Regions from separate parts of the Pseudomonas gorinensis genome, predicted to be linked through region 1. Evidence: predicted binding sites of a transcription regulator. Region 1 holds the regulator's gene; each other region holds the start of a gene.
What was found. The regulator FliA, encoded in region 1, starts transcription of late flagellar genes. The targets are predictions, from matches to a motif close to CTAAAGTTTNNNNNNNNNNNGCCGNTAA.
Positions count from the first base shown of each region.

Region 2: the regulator FliA is predicted to act here: its motif matches at 1,508-1,535, upstream of AB7933_RS13075 (methyl-accepting chemotaxis protein).
Region 3: the regulator FliA is predicted to act here: its motif matches at 1,933-1,960, upstream of AB7933_RS18835 (methyl-accepting chemotaxis protein).

Region 1 covers NZ_CP167125.1:5,325,620-5,328,894, forward strand. Annotated here, with positions in the region: gene AB7933_RS24035 (protein phosphatase CheZ) at 1-496, opposite strand, end outside; gene AB7933_RS24040 (chemotaxis response regulator CheY) at 515-889, opposite strand; gene fliA (RNA polymerase sigma factor FliA) at 1,057-1,797, opposite strand; gene fleN (flagellar synthesis regulator FleN) at 1,794-2,627, opposite strand; gene flhF (flagellar biosynthesis protein FlhF) at 2,733-3,275, opposite strand, start outside.
Region 2 covers NZ_CP167125.1:2,836,192-2,839,466, reverse strand. Annotated here, with positions in the region: gene AB7933_RS13080 (flavin reductase family protein) at 1-350, shown strand, start outside; gene AB7933_RS13075 (methyl-accepting chemotaxis protein) at 751-1,479, opposite strand; partial or broken gene AB7933_RS13070 (cache domain-containing protein) at 1,609-2,625, opposite strand; gene AB7933_RS13065 (LLM class flavin-dependent oxidoreductase) at 2,886-3,275, shown strand, end outside.
Region 3 covers NZ_CP167125.1:4,134,556-4,137,830, reverse strand. Annotated here, with positions in the region: gene AB7933_RS18835 (methyl-accepting chemotaxis protein) at 1-1,874, opposite strand, end outside; gene AB7933_RS18830 (aldo/keto reductase) at 2,019-3,014, opposite strand; gene AB7933_RS18825 (LysR family transcriptional regulator) at 3,132-3,275, shown strand, end outside.

The sequences.
Region 1 (3,275 bases):
GGTTGCTGGAAACCGTACGGTTTTCCTGCTCGCTGCGTGACAGGAACCCTTCGACCCGACGGGCCAGCTCACGAAACTCTTCTGCGCCGACTTCACGGCGCATGAAGCGACCCCAGTCAACGCTCAGCGCCTGGGCTTCCGTGGCCATGCCGTTGACCAGGGGCGTGGCGTTTTCCACCAGGTCCATGGTGCGGTTGGCCGCTGCCTCAGTCAGCCTGACCACATAGGACAGGCGTTCGGTGGCGTCGGTGATCTGCGAAATCTCTTCGGCTTGAGGCATGTGCGGGTCAATCTGGAAATTGACGATCGCACTGTGAAGCTCGCGTGTGAGCTTGCCCACCTCCTGGTACAGGCCGCGGTCACGGGTCTGGTTGAGCTGATGGATTAACTGCACCGCATCGCCGAACTGGCCTTTTTCAAGGCTGTCGACCAGCTGGTGAGCATGTTTTTTCAGGGTCGACTCAAAGTCGGCCTGCGATGATTCTTTTTGCTCCATAGCTCCCCCGTGGCAGCATTAGCCGTGGATGCGTTCGAAGATTTTTTCGATCTTCTCTTTCAAGGCCTGCGCAGTGAATGGTTTGACCACATAGCCGTTAACCCCGGCTTGGGCGGCTTCGATGATCTGTTCACGCTTGGCTTCGGCGGTCACCATCAGCACGGGAAGGCTGCGCAGTTTTTCGTCGGCACGCACGTGGCGCAACAAGTCGATACCCGTCATGCCCGGCATGTTCCAATCGGTTACCAGAAAGTCGATGCTCCCGCTGTTGAGGATCGGAATCGCCGTAAGGCCGTCATCCGCCTCGACCGTGTTTGTGAACCCAAGGTCACGCAACAGGTTTTTTATGATCCGCCGCATCGTTGAGAAGTCATCAACGATGAGGATTTTCATGTTCTTGTCCAATTCGACCTCCAAGCAGTCTTAAACGCGCCCAGCACCTGGACGCGCCATTTCAATCAACAGGCGTTACACAAAAAGGACTGCCCAGGGCACCACGGTTAGCCCCCGCGGCGGCCAAGGCCCTCGCGGTTGCGTCTGCAGTGTCCCCACACTGCCTGTCAGCGCGCGCGCCACTCTCCCAATCGCCCCCGCAAGCGGGCCGCGCACTGGCTGTGCAGCTGGCTGACACGCGATTCGCTGACCCCCAGGACCTCACCGATTTCCTTGAGGTTCAGCTCTTCGTCGTAGTACAGCGCCAACACCAGTCGCTCACGCTCCGGCAAATTGGCAATTGCGTCGGCCAATGCGCCCTGGAAGCGTTCATCCTCCAGGTCACGCGACGGCTCCATATGCGTACTCGCGCCGTCCTCGTGCAACCCTTCGTGTTCGCCGTCCTGCAACAGGTCGTCGAAACTGAACAGGCGGCTGCCCAAGGTATCGTTCAAAATCCCGTAATAATCGTCGAGACTCAATTGGAGTTCGGCCGCAACTTCATGATCTTTAGCGTCGCGACCGGTTTTTGCTTCAATTGACCGAATTGCGTCACTGACCATGCGCGTATTGCGGTGTACCGAACGCGGCGCCCAATCGCCTTTACGCACCTCATCGAGCATCGCGCCACGGATACGGATACCCGCATACGTCTCGAAACTCGCGCCCTTGCTCGCGTCGTATTTGGTCGACACTTCGAGAAGGCCGATCATGCCGGCCTGGATCAGGTCTTCGACCTGGACACTGGCGGGGAGGCGTGCCAGCAAGTGATAGGCGATGCGTTTGACCAAAGGCGCGTAACGCTCGATCAACTCACCCTGACTGTCACGGGCGGACTTCTTGTAGGCGTTGTAGCCGGTCGCTGTCATAGCACGGGTCCTGCGCTCGTCTGATGCACCAATCGCTCGACGAAAAACTCCAGATGCCCCCGAGGGTTAGCGGGCAACGGCCAAGTATCGACCTTCTGAGCAATAGCCTTGAACGCCAAGGCGCATTTCGAACGAGGGAACGCTTCGTAGACTGCACGCTGCTTTTGCACAGCCTTGCGCACACACTCGTCATAGGGAACTGCGCCGACGTATTGTAGGGCGACATCGAGAAAGCGATCCGTGACCTTGGTCAACTTGGCGAACAGGTTGCGGCCTTCCTGCGGGCTTTGGGCCATGTTGGCCAGCACGCGGAAGCGGTTCATGCCGTAGTCGCGGTTAAGCAGTTTGATCAGGGCATAGGCGTCGGTGATCGAGGTTGGTTCATCGCAGACCACCAGCAACACTTCCTGCGCGGCGCGCACGAAGCTGACCACCGACTCGCCGATCCCGGCGGCGGTGTCGATCACCAGCACGTCGAGGTTGTCGCCGATATCGCTGAACGCCTGGATCAGACCGGCATGCTGCGCCGGGCTCAGGTGCACCATGCTCTGGGTGCCCGAGGCGGCCGGTACGATACGGATCCCACCGGGGCCCTGGAGCAGCACATCACGCAGCTCACAGCGGCCCTCGATCACATCGGCGAGGGTATGTTTGGGCGTCAGTCCCAGCAGAACGTCGACATTCGCCAGCCCCAGGTCAGCATCCAGCAGCATGACGCGACGGCCAAGCTCTGCCAGCGCCAGGGACAAATTCACTGACACGTTAGTTTTCCCGACGCCACCTTTGCCGCCGGTCACCGCGATCACCTGTACGGGATGCATGCTGCCCATTTTATTTCTTTACCTTGTCTTGCTTAGACGCAGGCTACATGGCTTGGCCGCGTGAATCGCTTGCAGACCATCGATGTAGATACATTTCACGGTGTTCATACTGACTCAACCCACCCGTTTTGCCGGGTTGTGGTAGAGGTCAGCGAACATGTCGGCCATCGCTTCCTCGCTAGGCTCTTCTTGCATTTGCACGCTGACGGCACGGCTGACCAACTGATGACGGCGCGGCAGATGCAGGTCATCCGGGATCCGCGGCCCGTCGGTCAGGTAGGCGACCGGTAGTTCATGACTGATGGCCAGGCTCAACACCTCGCCCAGACTCGCCGTTTCATCAAGCTTAGTCAGGATGCAGCCGGCCAGCCCGCAGCGCTTGTAGCTATGGTACGCAGCGGTAAGAACTTGTTTTTGGCTGGTGGTTGCAAGCACCAGGTAATTTTTAGACTTGATGCCACGCCCGGCCAGGCTTTCCAGTTGCAGGCGCAAGGCCGGGTCGCTGGCTTGCAGCCCCGCGGTGTCGATCAGCACCACGCGTTTACGCAGCAACGGGTCGAGCGCGTTGGCCAGCGACTGGCCCGGGTCGACGTGGGTCACCGACACATTGAGGATGCGACCCAGGGTCTTGAGTTGCTCCTGGGCGCCGATACGGTA
Region 2 (3,275 bases), 2.5 Mb from region 1:
CCCTGGTGTTGTTTTGCCCCAACTACAGTTCCGACTCGTACCCGGTGCTGATCAAGAACAAGCGCTTTGCCATCCACGTCCTTTCCGCAGGCCAGCAAAGCGAAGCCTACGCGTTCGCGCGCAAGGGCAAGGACAAGGCGCAAGGCATCGAATGGACCTTGAGCGCACTGGGCAACCCGATCCTGGCCAATGCCACGGCGGTGATCGAGTGCGAGTTGTGGCGCGAATACGAAGGCGGCGACCACGCGATCATGGTCGGCTCGGTGAAGAACCTGATCGTGCCCCAGCAGAACGCCGGGCCACTGGTGTACTGCCACGGCAAGATGGGCGCCCTGCCGCTGCCGGCCTGAGCCACACAATCATCAGGTAGCCCTCGGTCTGGTTTTGCTCTGGCTTCTGTGTGCCTTAGAGCCAACCGGAGTCGTGTCTGGTGTACTCGGTTAGACATGTGGGAGGGGGCTTGCCCCCGATCGCGGTGGGACAGCCCGCTTATTTGTCGCTGACCCACCGCCATCGGGGGCAAGCCCCCTCCCACAGTTTGATTGGCAGAGTGTCAGCCAGATGCAGGGCAGGTTCGAAACCGGCTGATCAGCGCCGGCAGGACACTGGCCTAAGCAACACACACAATCCTGTGGGAGGGGGCTTGCCCCCGATCGCGGTGGAACAGCCAGCTTATTTGTCGCTGCCCCACCGCCATCGGGGGCAAGCCCCCTCCCACAGTTTGATTGCGGGATGACGGCCAGATACAGGTCAGGTTCGAAACCGGCTGACCAGTTGATTCAACGTCTGCGACAACGCCGTCAATTGCTGTGCATCCTGGCGTGTGGCGTCGGCCAGGCTTGCCACCAATTGCGCATCCCCGTGAATCTGGCTGATATGTCGATTGATGTCTTCGGCCACCTGGTGCTGCTCTTCTGCGGCGGTGGCGATTTGCGTGTTCATGTCGCGGATCACGTCCACCGACTCACGGATCAACCCGAAGCTTTCGCGAGCGTCGTTGATCGACACCACCGTTTCCTGGGACACCTCTAGGCTGGCATGCATCTGCTTGCCCATCTGGTGCGTGCGCCGCGCCAGGTTACCCAGCAGCCCGTCGATTTCGCCGGTGGAGTCCGACGTGCGTTTGGCCAACGCGCGCACCTCGTCCGCCACCACCGCAAAACCACGGCCCTGCTCACCCGCCCGCGCGGCTTCGATGGCAGCGTTCAGCGCCAACAGGTTGGTCTGTTCGGCGATGGAGCGGATGGTGCCGAGGATCGACTGGATGTCGTTGCTGTCTTTTTCCAGTTGCTCCATGGCCTGGGCGGAGTGGCCGATTTCTTCGCTCAGGCGCCCCACGCTGTTCACCGCCGCGTCGATCTGTTGCTGCCCGGTATGGGCCTGGCGCTGGCCGTTGTCGGCCGAGTCGGCGGCCTGGCTGCAGGAACGCGCGACTTCGTTGGAAGTGGCGACCATTTCATGAAACGCGGTGGAGACCATGTCCACCGCTTCGCGCTGGCGCGAGGCGACTTCGGCCATTTCCACCGAGACTTCAGTGGCACTGCCAGAGCTGCTGTGGATCTGCCCGGCGGCCTGGCCGATGCGTTGAATCAGCGTGCGGATCGCTTCGAGGAACTGGTTGAACCAGCCGGCCAGTTGCGCCGTCTCGTCGCGGCCCTTGATCGCCAGGCGCGCGGTCAGGTCACCTTCGCCTTGAGCGATACCTTCCAGGCCACTGGCCACGCCGCGAATCGGCTTGACGATCAGCCCGGCAAACCAGGCCCCGACCCCGGCAAACAGCACCGCGCACACCAGCGCGATGGCTGCGATCAGCCAGGTCAGGCGCGCCGCGCCGGCCATCACTTCACTTTCGCGCATCACCCCGACAAATCGCCAGCCCAACGCCTTGGATGGCCAGACAAGCGCCATGTAGCGCTCCCCCGCCAGCTCGACCTGGACCAAACCCGGGCCGGCCTCGCTCAACTGCCGGTAGCCCTCGCCCAACTCGCCCAGCGCCTTGAAGTTGTGGGACGGGTCATTCGGGTCGACCAGTACGGTATTGTCGGCCTCCATCAGCATCAGGTAGCCGCTCTCGCCCAACTTGATCTGCTTGACCAGGTCGGTCAGTTGCTTGAGCGATACGTCGATATTCACCACCCCACCCGGCTTGCACTGGCGGCTGTTGAAACTTTGCACGGTGCTGACCAGCACCACATCGTCGGCGGCCCAGTAGTAGGCCTGGGTGCGCAGGGTCTTGCCCGGCTGCGCCATCGCGGTTTTGTACCAGGGACGCGTGCGCGGGTCGTAGCTGGCGAGCTGGGGGTCGCCGGGCCAGAACACATAACCACCGTCTTCGGTGCCCAAGGACAGATAGGTATAGGCCGAATGACTCTTGGCCAAGCCTTCGAACAGTTTGAACACCTGCTCGTCACGCACGCCGGGGGCGACGCGCGCAGCATCGGCGGCCAGGTAGCGTTTCACATCGCCATCAATGCCCTGCAACTGCGGGTGCGCTGCCAGGTAGGCGACGTTCTGGCTGATGCCCTCGAAAAACAGCTGCATGGCGTTGTCGACCTGGCGGATCTCGCGCTCGCTGCCGTCGATAAAGCCATCCCGTGCTTCATGACGCACGTTGAGGATGATCATCACAGCCACCAGAATCACCGGCAGGCTGGCGATCACCGTAAAGGCCAGGATCAATTTTTGTTTTATGTTCATCTAGCTCGCCTTCCTTGTGAGGTGAGAGTGCGACCGTTGGAGAGAAAAGTTTTGCGGATATTCCGTATTATGGTATACCAACAATCAATCCGCCGAACAGCCGTCATCACTGGCAGGCTTCACAAGGGCGTGAGCATTCAAGGGCCCGCAGTCGACAGGCCGATCACAATAGATCCGAGGTAAGCGTCATGAAGTTTTCCCTGTTCGTACACATGGAGCGCTGGGATGAAAGCATCAGCCACCGCCAGCTGTTCGAAGACTTGACCGAACTGACCCTGATGGCCGAAGCCAGTGGTTTCAGCACCGTATGGATTGGCGAGCACCACGCCATGGAATACACCATCTCGCCCAGCCCGATGCCGTTGCTGGCTTACCTCGCGGCCAAGACCACCACCATTCACCTGGGCGCCGGCACCATCATCGCGCCGTTCTGGCACCCGCTGCGGGTGGCGGGTGAATGCGCCTTGCTCGACGTGATCAGCAACGGCCGCATGGAAGTCGGCCTGGCCCGTGGCGCTTACCAGGTGGAATTCGACCGCATGGCCGGCGGCATGCCCGCCTCCAGCGGTGGCCAGGCC
Region 3 (3,275 bases), 1.2 Mb from region 1:
TGCACCATGCTGCGGTTGATCTCTTCGGTCACCGCGCTCTGTTGCTCGGCGGCCGTGGCGATCTGGGTACTGAGGTTGTTGATATGGCTGACCGAGCCAGCCATCTCATCCAGGCCGCTGTTCACCCGTGCGGTAGCGTCCGCCGCCGACTGGCAGCTGGCCTGGGTGTTTTCCATGGCCGCCACGGACGAACTCACGCCCGTGGTCAGGCGCGCGAGCATCTCATTGATCTGCGAGGTGCTGGCCTGGGTCCGCGCCGCCAACGCACGCACTTCGTCCGCCACCACCGCAAACCCACGGCCTTGCTCGCCGGCACGCGCGGCTTCGATCGCCGCGTTGAGTGCCAACAGGTTGGTCTGGCCGGCAATCGCGCCAATGACCCCGAGGGTTTCAGTGATGCGCGCGGCGTCCTGGCGCATGTTTTCCACGGTGTGGGTGGCACTGGCGACTTCACCGATCAACGCACTGACGCTGGTAGAGGCTTCACCCACGACCACACGGGAGCGGTCGGCGTGCTCATTGGCGCGCTGGGTGAATGCAGCGGTTTCGGCGGCGTTGTGCGCCACCGTGTCGGCGGTGGAGCTCATTTCGGTGATCGCGGTGACGGTCTGGTCGGTCTCCGAGGCATGCCGCACCAGGATACTGTTGGTCTGCGCCGAGGTTTGCTGCAATTGCGCCAGGCCAGACGACATGGCCCCGGTGGCCAGGGTCACTTCGCCGATCATGTTTTGCAGGTAGACGATAAAGCGGTTGACCGAGTGGCCGATGGCGCCGAGTTCGTCTTCGGCGCGGATGGTGATGCGTCGCGTGAGGTCGGCGTCGCCGGCGGAGAGTGCGTCGATGTTGCTTTTCAGCGTTTTCATGCGCTGGACCAACTGGCGAATCGCATAGGCCGCCAGCAGCACCAGCAGCAGTACCATGGGAATTTGCAGCAGCGCCAGGGTGCCGAGCACGTCATCGCGCTGGGCGGTGATCAGCGAGGTGGGCAGGGCGGTCGCGAGGAACCATGGCGTGCCTTCGATCGGGCGCATGTAGAAGGTGCTGGCCACGCCCTGGTTGTCGAACTCGCTGCGTTGCAACTTCTGGTCACGCTGGCCAAGGGCTTTGTTGATCATGGCGGCGAACGCCGAGGTGCCGCTCAGTTCGCTGATGTTCTTCAGCACCACCGGGCTGTTGATACGTGTGCTGTTGCTGATGATCTTGCCGTCGCCTTCGACGATCAGCATTTGCCCGCCGATGTCTTTTTCCTTGCTCGCCACCAGGTCGTTGAAGAAACCCAGGGTCACGTCGATAGTGGCAACGCCATACGCCGCGCCATCACGCTGGATGGCCATGGCGCAGTTGGTGCGCGGCTCCTGGCTGGCGTCGTCCTTGTAGGCCGCGGCCCAGGCACATTGCCCGCGTGGCGCGGCGAGGCCGCCCTTGTACCAGCTCTGGTCGTAGTAGTTGGGCGCCGGGTCGCTGTTCCAGAAGGTGTTCACGGCCAGCTTGCCCGACGCATCACGGTGCCAGAAGGTGCTGTGCTTGTTGCGCCCGGGCGTGCGCTGGTTGGGCAGCGGCCAGATACCACCGCCGAACACTTTCAGCTCGCCATACTGGTCCACCAGGCCTGGCAGGACCTTGTCGATGGCATCGCTGTCGAGCAGGGGGATGGTTTGGGTGATGGTGCGTTGCTGGGCCTGGACTTTGTTCAACTCGCCCTGGATCTGTACCGCAACCTCGGCGATGCGATTGAGTACGACCTGCTCTTCAGTCTGGCGCAGGGTGGGCGCGACCAATTGGCCGATGCCCACGACGGTCAACACTAATAGCATCAGGACGAACAGCACCAGGAACACGGTGTAGCGAGCTTGGATAGAGCGCAGTGGGGGCATGGGGGTCGTCCTTACGAAGCGTTTATTGTCGACGCGGCTTTGTTAGAGCTTCGTAGGGCTATCGGCTTGGCGCGCAATAGCTTTAGGTACGAGGGTGCAAGGAAGTGGGAGCCCCTTGATAAAGGGGCTCCCTGGCAGGGCTCGTCAGATATCCAGCATTGCCATGACTTCCTTGGGGTAGCGCAGGCCAGCTGTGGCGTCGGCAGGGAAGATGGCGTCCAACGCCGCCAGTTCGGCCGGGGTGAGGGTGATCGATACAGCCGCTACGTTCTGTTCCAGGTACCTGCGCTGCTTGGTCCCGGGGATTGGGATGATGAAGTCACCTTGCGCGAGCACCCAGGCCAAGGCCAATTGCCCGGCGGTGACGCCTTTGTCAGCCGCCAGGCGTTGTACCTGTTTCACCAATTGCAGGTTTTTCGCAAAGTTATCGCCCTGGAAACGTGGGCTGAGACGGCGATAGTCATCGGCGCCGAAATCGTCCGGGCTTTGCAGGGCACCGGTGAGAAAGCCCCGGCCCAACGGACTGTAGGGCACGAAGGCAATGCCCAGGCGTTGGCAGGCGGCCAGGCAGCCGTTGTCTTCCTGGTCGCGGCTCCACAAGGAATATTCGCTTTGCAGCGCGCTGATCGGGTGCACCTTGTGGGCGCGTTCCAAGGTGGCAGCGGACGCTTCGCTCAGGCCCAGGTAACGCACCTTGCCTTGCTTGACCAGTTCGGCCATGGCGCCGACGGTTTCTTCGATGGCGACCTCAGGGTCAATGCGGTGCTGGTAATACAGGTCCAGTGTTTCTATGCCCAGCCGCCGCAACGTGCCGTCGATGGCCTCGCGGATGTACTCGGGACGCCCATTGACGCCGCGCCGCGACGGGTTCGCCGGGTCGCGCACGATGCCGAATTTGCTCGCCAGGAACACTTGCTCGCGTTTGCCGGCAATCGCCTGGCCGATCAGTTGTTCATTGGTGTGCGGGCCGTACATGTCCGCGGTGTCGAGGAAGTTGACCCCCAGTTCCAGCGCGCGATGCAGGGTGGCCGTGGCCTCGGTGGTATCGGTGTCGGGGGTGTAGAAGTCGGTCATGCCCATGCAGCCGAGGCCGATGGCGGAAACACGTGGGCCGTTTTTACCGAGTTGACGAGTGTGCATGGGTGCAGCTCCTGTTGAGGTAGGCGCCTATTGTTACCCTCGACAAAACCGGGATAAACCGGCTAAAAGTACTATCACTATTCGTAAATTCTAAATAATCCATAGAGGTGGCGGGATTTGGACCGTTTCAACGCAATGCGCGTGTTTACCCGGATTGTCGAGTTGGGCGGGTTCGCCAAGGCGGCCGACAGCCTGCAACTGCCACGCGCGTCGGTGACGATCCTGATCAAGCAACTGGAAGCGCACCTGGGCGTGCAGTTG